DNA from 3 places in the Streptomyces sp. NPDC020747 genome. Region 1 is predicted to be linked to each of the others. Evidence: riboswitches for the same ligand, from Rfam matches in the RefSeq annotation. Region 1 holds a riboswitch; each other region holds the start of a gene.

Region 1 (3,270 bases):
GCCCCCGCGGCCGCCGTGCCGCCGAACTGCTCGGTGATGCTGTGGCTGATCTTCATCGAGCAGAACTTCGGCCCGCACATAGAGCAGAAGTGCGCTGTCTTGGCGGGCTCGGCGGGGAGGGTCTCGTCGTGGAACTCCCGGGCCGTGTCGGGGTCGAGGGCCAGGTTGAACTGGTCCTCCCAGCGGAACTCGAAGCGGGCGTCCGACAACGCGTCGTCCCACTCCTGTGCGCCAGGGTGTCCCTTGGCGAGGTCCGCCGCATGGGCCGCGATCTTGTAGGTGATGACGCCCGTCTTGACGTCGTCACGGTTGGGCAGGCCCAGATGCTCCTTGGGCGTGACGTAGCAGAGCATGGCCGTGCCCCACCAGGCGATCATCGCGGCACCGATGCCGGAGGTGATGTGGTCGTACGCCGGCGCGACGTCCGTCGTCAGCGGGCCGAGCGTATAGAACGGAGCTTCATCACAGATCTCCTGCTGAAGGTCGATGTTCTCCTTGATCTTGTGCATCGGGACATGCCCCGGGCCCTCGATCATGGTCTGTACGTTGAAACGCTTCGCGACCCTGTTGAGTTCCCCGAGCGTCCTCAACTCCGCGAACTGCGCAGCGTCGTTGGCGTCCGCGATCGAACCGGGCCGGAGCCCGTCGCCCAGCGAGTACGTGACGTCGTACGCCGCGAGGATCTCGCAGAGTTCCTCGAAGTTCTCGTACAGGAACGACTCCTTGTGGTGTGCCAGGCACCAGGCCGCCATGATCGAGCCGCCGCGCGAGACGATGCCGGTCTTGCGGTTCGCGGTGAGCGGGACGAACGGCAGCCGCACGCCCGCGTGGACGGTCATGTAGTCCACGCCCTGCTCGGCCTGCTCGACGACCGTGTCCTTGTAGATCTCCCAGGTCAGCTCTTCGGCCCGCCCGTCGACCTTCTCCAGCGCCTGGTAGAGCGGGACCGTGCCGATGGGGACGGGGGAGTTCCGCAGCACCCACTCGCGCGTGGTGTGGATGTTGCGGCCGGTGGACAGGTCCATGACCGTGTCGGCGCCCCAGCGGGTCGCCCAGGTCATCTTCTCGACCTCCTCCTCGATGGAGGAGGTGACCGCGGAGTTGCCGATGTTGGCGTTGACCTTCACCAGGAACCGCTTGCCGATGATCATCGGCTCGATCTCCGGGTGGTTGACGTTGGCCGGCAGCACGGCCCGGCCCGCCGCGATCTCCTCGCGGACGACCTCGGGAGAAACGTTCTCCCGGATGGCCACGTACTCCATCTCCGGCGTGACCTCGCCCCTCCTGGCGTACGCGAGTTGCGTCACCGCCTGTCCGTCACGGCTGCGCCGGGGCTGGCGCGGACGCCCCGGGAAGACCGCGTCGAGGTTGCGCAGTCCGCCCCGCGGCGAGGTGTGCTTGACCCCGTCGTCCTCGGGGCGGACGGGTCGGCCCGCGTACTCCTCGGTGTCGCCACGGGCGATGATCCAGTTGGCCCGGAGGGCTCCGAGGCCCCTGCGTACGTCGGTGTCGACGGTCGGATCGGTGTACGGGCCGGAGGTGTCGTACAGGGTGACCGACTGCCCGTTGGTGAGATGCACCTGACGGACCGGCACCCGCAGGTCGGGGCGCGAACCCTCGACATACGCCTTGTGCCAGCCGATGGACTTCCCGGCCTCGCCGTTCTCGCCGTTCTCGGGCGAAGCAGTCACTTCACCGTTCTCGGCCGAGGCGAACGCCCCGTCCGTCGGGCTGGAGGCAGGCGTGCGTGCGTCCTTGTTGGTCATGAGACCTACTCCCTACGCCGGCATTACCCGGTAACAGGTTCGGCGGTCGACGCAGCGATTTCCGTCCGGCGATGTTCCACGTGAAACATCGCGTCTACGGAGGTCAGCGCCCTCTCAGCCCGGTGCTCCGAGCTCCCGCGTGTGCAAAGGTGTCTCCACGCTAGCGTCAGATGTGGCGCGGTGAACAGTGGGCCCCGGCTGTTCTTGCGATGATCGGTCGGTGACCACGACGCAACAGCCCCCACTCCCACCGTCCGAACCGCCCCATGGACACGGCCACGACGGCCATGGGCACGGCGGCGGACCCGGGCAGCACGGACCCCATGGCCCGGGAGCGGGCAGTGGCGGAGGCAGGCCCGGCGGTGGTGACGGTGACGGACCGGGTGGCGGTGGGCATGGCCACTCGCACAGTCATGGGCCCGCAGCGCCTGTCTCGATGCATCTGCGCAAGGTCATCGCGGCTGTGCTGATCCCCTTCGCGGCGGCGGTCGTCGTCGGCCTCGTGGTCCTCTGGCCCGGCGGCGCCCCCGGGCACGAGCGCACCGGTGTCGGCTTCGACCGGCAGACCCAGCAGGCCACGGTGACCAAGGTCGACAAGGTCGACTGCAAATCGGTGAACGCCTCGGGGGAGACGCCGACCGGCGACACGTCGACCGCCGAGGGCTCGTCGGCACAGCAACAGGCGTCCGGCAGCTGCAAGAAGGCGACGGTCCGGGTCGACACCGGCAAGGACAAGGGCCGTACGTTCACGGAGATCGTCCAGCCGGACTCCTCGCGGCAGCTGGAGCAGGGCCAGGAGGTGATCGTCGCCTATGCGCCGGACGCCCCCAAGGAGCTCCAGTACTCGGTCACCGACGTGAACCGCAAACTCCCGATGACGCTGCTCGCCGGGATCTTCGCCGTCGCCGTGGTCGTCGTGGGCCGGATGCGCGGCGTCATGGCGCTGGTCGCACTGGCCGCCAGCTTCCTGATCCTGACGTTCTTCATCCTCCCCGCGATCCTTCAGGGCTCGAACCCCCTGGTCGTGGCGGTGGTCGGGGCGAGCGCCATCATGCTGATCGCGCTCTACCTGTGCCATGGTCTGTCCGCCCGTACGTCGGTGGCGGTGCTCGGCACCCTGCTCTCCCTGTTGCTGATCGGGCTGCTCGGCTCGCTGTTCATCGACTGGGCCGCGCTGACCGGCAACACGGACGACAACACCGGTCTGATCCATGGGCTGTACCCGTCCATCGACATGAGCGGCCTGCTGCTCGCGGGCATCATCATCGGCTCGCTGGGTGTGCTCGACGACGTGACGGTGACGCAGACCTCGGCGGTCTGGGAGCTGCACGAGGCCAATCCGACGATGGGCTGGCGCGGGCTGTACCGCGCGGGCATCCGCATCGGCCGCGACCACATCGCGTCGGTCGTCAACACGCTCGTCCTGGCCTATGCGGGCGCCGCGCTGCCGCTGCTGCTGCTCTTCTCCATCGCGCAGAGCAGTGTGGGGACGGTGGCCAACAGC
Region 2 (3,270 bases), on a different contig from region 1:
CTCCATCGGCCTGGCCTTCCTGCCCCGCGAGCGGCTCGACGGCCTCGCCTACGGCGACATCCTGGTCCAGCCGCGCATCGACTTCCGCTACGAAGTGTCCTTCTACTACGTCGACGACGCCTACCAGTACGCCCTTCACGCCCCCGATCCCGAGCGGCGCTGGGTCCTTGAGCCCTACGAGCCCACCGACGCCGACCTGGCCTTCGCCCGGCGTTTCATCGACTGGAACACCCTCGACCACGGCATCCAGCGCGTGGACGCCTGCCGCACCCGGGAAGGCGCCTTGCTCCTCGTCGAGCTCGAGGACCTCAACCCGTACCTCTCCCTGGAACTGGTCTCCGACCGGACCCGCGACTCCTTCGTGGCGAGCATGACGGAATCGGTCCACCGGTTCCTGGATGCCCGGCCCCGCGGCTGAGACTGCCGGGGGCGCAAGTCACACGAATCGATCTGCGACACTGGTACAGCCATGCCTAAGCCCGGAGAACTCACTTTCGTTGCCCCCCGCGGAGCCAAGAAGCCGCCGCGGCACCTTGCCGATCTCACGCCTGCCGAGCGCAAAGAGGCGGTTGCCGCGGTCGGTGAGAAGCCGTTTCGTGCCAAGCAGCTGTCGCAGCACTACTTCGCGCGGTACGCGCACGACCCGGAGCAGTGGACCGACATCCCCGCGGGATCGCGCGCCAAGCTGCAGGAGGCGCTGCTTCCCGAGTTGATGACGGTCGTGCGGCATCTCTCCACGGATGAGAACACCACCCGCAAGACCCTCTGGCGGCTCTTCGACGGCACGCTCGTCGAGTCCGTGCTGATGCGGTACCCGGACCGGGTCACCATGTGCATCAGCTCGCAGGCGGGCTGCGGGATGAACTGCCCGTTCTGTGCGACCGGGCAGGCCGGTCTCGACCGGAATCTGTCCAGTGCCGAGATCGTGCACCAGATCGTGGACGGGATGCGGGCGCTGCGGGACGGCGAGATTCCCGGTGGGCCGGCCCGGCTCAGCAACATCGTGTTCATGGGTATGGGCGAGCCGCTGGCCAACTACAAGCGGGTCGTCCAGTCCATCCGGGCCCTCACCGACCCGGAGCCGGACGGGCTCGGGCTGTCGCAGCGGGGGATCACCGTCTCCACGGTGGGTCTCGTCCCCGCCATCAACCGGTTCGCCGACGAGGGCTTCAAGTGCCGCCTCGCCATCTCCCTGCACGCACCGGACGACGAGCTGCGCGACACCCTCGTGCCCGTGAACACGCGGTGGAAGGTGCGGGAAGTGCTGGACGCCGGCTGGGAGTACGCGGCGAAGTCGGGGCGCCGGCTCTCCATCGAGTACGCGCTCATCCGGGACATCAACGACCAGGCGTGGCGCGGTGACCGGCTCGGGCGGATGCTCAAGGGCAAGCCGGTGCATGTGAACCTGATTCCGCTGAACCCGACACCCGGCTCCAAGTGGACCGCCTCGCGGCCCGAGGACGAGAAGGCGTTCGTCGAGGCGATCGCCGCCCATGGTGTGCCCGTCACCGTCCGGGACACCCGTGGCCAGGAGATCGACGGGGCCTGCGGGCAGCTCGCGGCGACCGAGCGGTAGTCTGGCGGACGTACGTACATCTTCATATTCCGACAGGGGAGCGCCACAGCGCTGAGAGTGCGGGACAGCCCGCAGACCCTCTGAACCTTGCCCAGGTCATTCTGGGTAGGAAGTTCGGTCACTACTCAAGCTGTTGCGCCCTGCCCGGGATCCGACCGAGGTCCCGGGCAGGGCCGCGTCTCTTCCTGGTCACCCCCAGGAGGAATCCAGTGAGCACCACCACCAGGAAGTTCACGGCCGTGGTCACGGTCACCGGGCTCGGCCTCGCCGCGCTCACCGCGTGCGGGTCGTCCGACTCGGGCGACGAAGGCTCCGGGTCCAAGACCGTCACCCTCGTCAGCCATGACTCCTTCGCCTACACCAAGGCCGTACTGAAAGCGTTCGAGAAGGAGTCCGGTTACAAGGTCAGGGTCCTCAAGGACGGCGACGCCGGTACGGCCGTCAACAAGGCCATCCTCACCAAGGACAACCCGCAGGGCGACGTCTTCTTCGGCGTCGACAACACGCTGCTGTCGCGGGCGCTCGACAACGGGCTGTTCCAGTCGTACGAGGCCAAGGGCTCGGGACTGATCCTGCCGCAGTACCGGGTCGACCAGGCCAAGCACCGGGTCACGCCCATCGACTCCGGCGACATCTGCGTCAACTACGACAAGGCGTACTTCAGCAAGCGGAAGCTGGCTCCGCCGACGTCCTTCGACGACCTGATCAAGCCCGCGTACAAGAACCTGCTGGTCACCGAGAACGCGTCCACCTCCTCGCCCGGTCTCGGCTTCCTGCTCGGGACGGCCGCGAAGTACGGCGACGACGGTTGGCAGGACTACTGGAAGAAGCTCAAGGCCAACGGCGTGAAGGTCGTCGACGGCTGGGAGCAGGCCTACAACGTGGAGTTCTCCGGGTCCGCCGGCGGCAAGAAGGCCAAGGGCGACCGGCCGCTCGTCGTCTCGTACGCCTCGTCCCCGCCCGCCGAGGTCATCTACGCCGACCCGAAGCCGAAGACCGCGCCGACCGGGGTCGCGGACGGCACCTGCTTCCGTCAGGTCGAGTACGCGGGCCTGCTGAGCAACGCGAAGAACACGAAGGGCGGCAAGGCGCTCGTCGACTTCCTGATCTCCAAGCAGTTCCAGGACGACATGCCGCTCAACATGTTCGTCTACCCGGTCCGTGAGGCCGCCCAGGTGCCGCCGGAGTTCACGAAGTTCGGCCCTGCCGTCGAGGACCCCGAGACCCTCGACCCCGCCAAGATCGCCGACAACCGTGACGAGTGGGTCAAGTCATGGACCTCGCTCGTACTGAAGTAGAGCCCCGCGCCGGGGCGGAGGCGCCCGCGCGCCGGCGTCCGCGTCTCCGTCCGCACCCCCGTACGCGCCCGCGTACGGGGAGCGCGGCGCGGCTCGCTCTCATGGCCGTGCCCGTCGCGTTCTTCGGGCTCTTCTTCGCCTACCCGGTCGCGGCGATCACGGCCCGTGGGCTCAGGATCGACGGGGTCTGGCGGTTCGGGCGCGTCGGGGACGTGCTCGCGCAGTCCGACATCCGGCACGTCCTGTGGTTCACGACCTGGCAGGCGCTCGCCTCGACCGCGCTCACGCTGCTGATCGCGCTCCCCGGCGCGTATGTGTTCGCGCGCTTCGATTTCAGGGGCAAGCAGGTCCTGCGAGCCGTCGTGACCGTGCCGTTCGTGCTGCCGACCGTGGTCG
Region 3 (3,270 bases), on a different contig from region 1:
TGCTCGGCCCCGTCGATGAAAGCGGCGGGGACGTGCAGCGCGCGGTTCTCACCACGGCGTACGGCGATGACCTGGCCTTCCTTGACCAGTTGCCGGACGCGGGTCACCTCGACGCCGAGCAGTTCGGCGATGTCGGGGAGGGTGAGCCAGGCGGGGACGAGAGCATCGATCTTTGCGTCAATCTCGGTCACGAACACAAGCCTGCCATCTCGGACTGACAGTCGGTACCCGGGCCGGTGCGACCGTGTCACGCCCGCGGCCCCGCAGACACCGGACGACCGTCGACCGGGCGGCCCGGCGGAGCGCTCAGGCCGTCGCGCCCTTGAGCGGCGACGCGGGGTCCGAGAGCAGCCCGGAGTCCATCGGCGTGCCCGCCTCGATCAGCCGCTTCCCCTGTGCCAGGTCCCTCGGCCGGCCCACCGCCAGGACCGCGACCAGGCGGCCCTCCCGGAGCCAGCACACCGACCAGGACGGTCCGGCCGGGTCACCGCGCCGGACCATGGTGTCGGCGGACGCGTGATGGCCCGCGTACTGGACGAAGCGGCCGAACTGCTCGGACCAGAAGTACGGCACGGGGTCGTACGCGGCGGACGTCTCGCCGACGATGTTCGCGGCGACCGTGCGCGGGCCTTGGAGGGCGTTGTCCCAGTGGTGGACCAACAGGCGCTCGCCGTAGCGGCCGGACGGGAAGGAGGCGCAGTCGCCGACCGCGTACACGTCCGGGGCGGAGGTGCGCAGGTGGTCGTCCGCGACGATCTCGCGGCGGGCACCGAGTTCGATCCCGGAACCGGCCAGCCAGGCCGTGGCGGGCCGCGCCCCGATGCCGACGACGACGGCGCCCGCGGGCAGCCGTGAGCCGTCGTCGAGCACCACCTCGCCGGGCTCGACGCGCTCCACGCGCGCGTGGGTGCGCAGCACCGCCCCACTGTCCGCGTACCAGGCGGCCATCGGAGCGGCCACCTCGTCGGGCAGCACGCCGGCGAGCGGCCGGTCGGCGGCCTCCACGACGGTCACCGCGCAGCCCGCCTCGCGCGCCGCCGTGGCGAACTCGGCGCCGATCCAGCCCGCGCCCACCACCACGATGTCGTGCTGCCGGGCGAGGACGGGGCGCAGCCGCTCGGCGTCGTCGAGCGTGCGCAGCAGATGGACGCCGGGTACGCCCTGGGCGCCCGGCAGTTGGATCGGCTCGGCGCCGGTGGCGATGACGAGGACGTCGTACGGAACCGGACCGTCGGCCGTGTCGAGTTCGTGCCGCGAGGGGTGCACGCCGGTCACTTCGAGCCCCAGGCGGAGCTCCACGTCGAGCGCTTCGAAGTCGACGTCGAAGGCGGAGTCCTCGGCCTTGCCGAGCAGTACGGCCTTGGACAGCGGGGGCCGGTCGTACGGCTGGTGGGGCTCCGCGCCGATCAGGGTCACGCTTCCGGTGAAGCCCCGTTCCCGCAGGGCGACGGCGGTCTGTACACCGGCCATGCCCGCCCCGACGATCACGGCGCTGCGTCGCGCCGCCGGGCTCCGTCCCTGCGTCTGCTCACTCACACGATCACCATAGACACTGGTGAAATCGTCGGTCAGGGGGCGCGATCAGTGAGTTGTTGCACAGCGTCAGCCCTCGTTGACCTCTTCGACCACACTCGTCCCGCTGCCCTCCTGGGACTCCCACTCCCAGGTCTCCTCCAGGCGCACCCGTCCGTCGGCCAGCTCGACGACCAAGGAGACGCAGTGCCCCGACGAGGTGGTGCCGTCCACCTTCAGCTGCACGTACCGGAAGTCGAGCCGGTCGCCCGCGCGCGTGCCCACGAGGTGTCCGCGTACGACGTCACCGCCCGCGTACTCGGCCCAGATCTCGCCGTCCTTCTCGTGGTACGCGAACCGTGTGCGGGTACCCACCTGACCTGGCGCCTGGTCGGCGACCGGCGAGAGAAGGAGTCCGTCGAGCGAGCGGGCCATGCGTGAAGGCTCCCTTACAGGCTGTTGGGGCGAAGGGCTAGGGTGGCCAACGTAGAGCACTCGCGGGAGTCCGGGCGTACCGGGCTGAGAGGGAGGCTGGGACGGCCTCCGACCGTACGAACCTGATCCGGGTCATGCCGGCGAAGGGAGGGGCTGGACGCCCATGTCGCGTACACCGGAGACACCCGATACACCCCATACAGGGCACACGTCAGACGTCCTGGTCGTCGGGGGCGGGATCATCGGCCTGGTCACGGCCTGGCGGGCCGCGCAGCGCGGGTTCACGACCGCGCTCGTGGACCCGGAGCCCGGCGGCGGCGCCGCGCAGGTCGCGGCCGGGATGCTGGCCGCCGTCACCGAACTCCACTACGGCGAGCAGACCCTGCTCGGCCTCAATCTGGCCTCGGCACGCCGCTATCCGGACTTCGCGGCCGAGCTGACCGAGGCGACCGGCCAGGACCTCGGCTACCGGCAGTGCGGCACACTGGCCGTCGCGCTCGACGCCGACGACCGTGCCCATCTGCGCGAACTGCACGCCCTGCAGCGCCGGTCGGGCCTGGAGTCGGAGTGGCTGAGCGGCCGCGAGTGCCGTCGTCTGGAGCCGATGCTCGCGCCGGGGGTGCGCGGCGGGCTGCGGGTCGACGGCGACCACCAGATCGATCCCCGGCGGCTCGCCGGGGCCCTGGTCACGGCCTGCGAGCGGGCCGGAGTGGCCTTCCACCGGACATGGGCCGACCGCCTGACCGTCGTACGCGACCGGGCCGCCGGAGTCGTCACTGCGGACGGCACCGCGCTCTCGGCGGGCCAGATCGTGCTCGCCGGGGGCAGCCTCAGCGGCCGTCTGACGGGCGTCCCCGACGACGTGCTGCCGCCGGTGCGCCCCGTGAAGGGACAGGTGCTGCGGCTGACCGTCCCGAAGCGGTTCGCGCCCTTCCTGAGCCGTAGCGTGCGGGCCGTCGTGCGCGGCAGCCACGTCTATCTGGTGCCGCGCGAGAACGGCGAGCTGGTCGTCGGCGCGACCAGCGAGGAGCTGGGCTGGGACACCACGGTGACCGCCGGCGGCGTGTACGAGCTGCTGCGGGACGCCCACGAACTCGTCCCCGGCATCACCGAGCTGCCGCTCACCGAGACACGGGCCGGACTGCGCCCGGGCTCCCCCGACAACGCGCCCCTGCTCGGCCCGACCGAACTCCCGGGGCTGCTGCTCGCGACCGGCCACTACCGCAACGGCGTACTGCTGACGCCCGTCACCGGGGACGCCATGGCACACGCCCTGACCACCGGTGAACTCCCGGACGAGGCCCGCCCGTTCACACCCAGGCG

The links. Region 1 has a riboswitch for thiamine pyrophosphate ahead of thiC (phosphomethylpyrimidine synthase ThiC). Riboswitches for the same ligand answer to the same signal wherever they lie in the genome.
Region 2: linked by a shared signal. The riboswitch ahead of ACH4YP_RS36185 (thiamine ABC transporter substrate binding subunit) and the one ahead of thiC (phosphomethylpyrimidine synthase ThiC) in region 1 are both predicted to bind thiamine pyrophosphate.
Region 3: linked by a shared signal. The riboswitch ahead of thiO (glycine oxidase ThiO) and the one ahead of thiC (phosphomethylpyrimidine synthase ThiC) in region 1 are both predicted to bind thiamine pyrophosphate.

What each region holds. Positions count from the first base shown of each region.
Region 1 is NZ_JBIRTJ010000003.1:231,055-234,324, forward strand. It holds gene thiC (phosphomethylpyrimidine synthase ThiC) at 1-1,766, opposite strand, end outside; TPP riboswitch at 1,759-1,915, opposite strand; gene ACH4YP_RS10190 (YibE/F family protein) at 1,987-3,270, shown strand, end outside.
Region 2 is NZ_JBIRTJ010000016.1:253,897-257,166, forward strand. It holds gene ACH4YP_RS36175 (hypothetical protein) at 1-418, shown strand, start outside; gene rlmN (23S rRNA (adenine(2503)-C(2))-methyltransferase RlmN) at 470-1,576, shown strand; TPP riboswitch at 1,601-1,706, shown strand; gene ACH4YP_RS36185 (thiamine ABC transporter substrate binding subunit) at 1,786-2,874, shown strand; gene ACH4YP_RS36190 (ABC transporter permease) at 2,850-3,270, shown strand, end outside.
Region 3 is NZ_JBIRTJ010000013.1:50,449-53,718, reverse strand. It holds gene ACH4YP_RS30825 (Rv2175c family DNA-binding protein) at 1-191, opposite strand, end outside; gene ACH4YP_RS30820 (NAD(P)/FAD-dependent oxidoreductase) at 307-1,536, opposite strand; gene ACH4YP_RS30815 (hypothetical protein) at 1,603-1,947, opposite strand; TPP riboswitch at 2,000-2,113, shown strand; gene thiO (glycine oxidase ThiO) at 2,111-3,270, shown strand, end outside.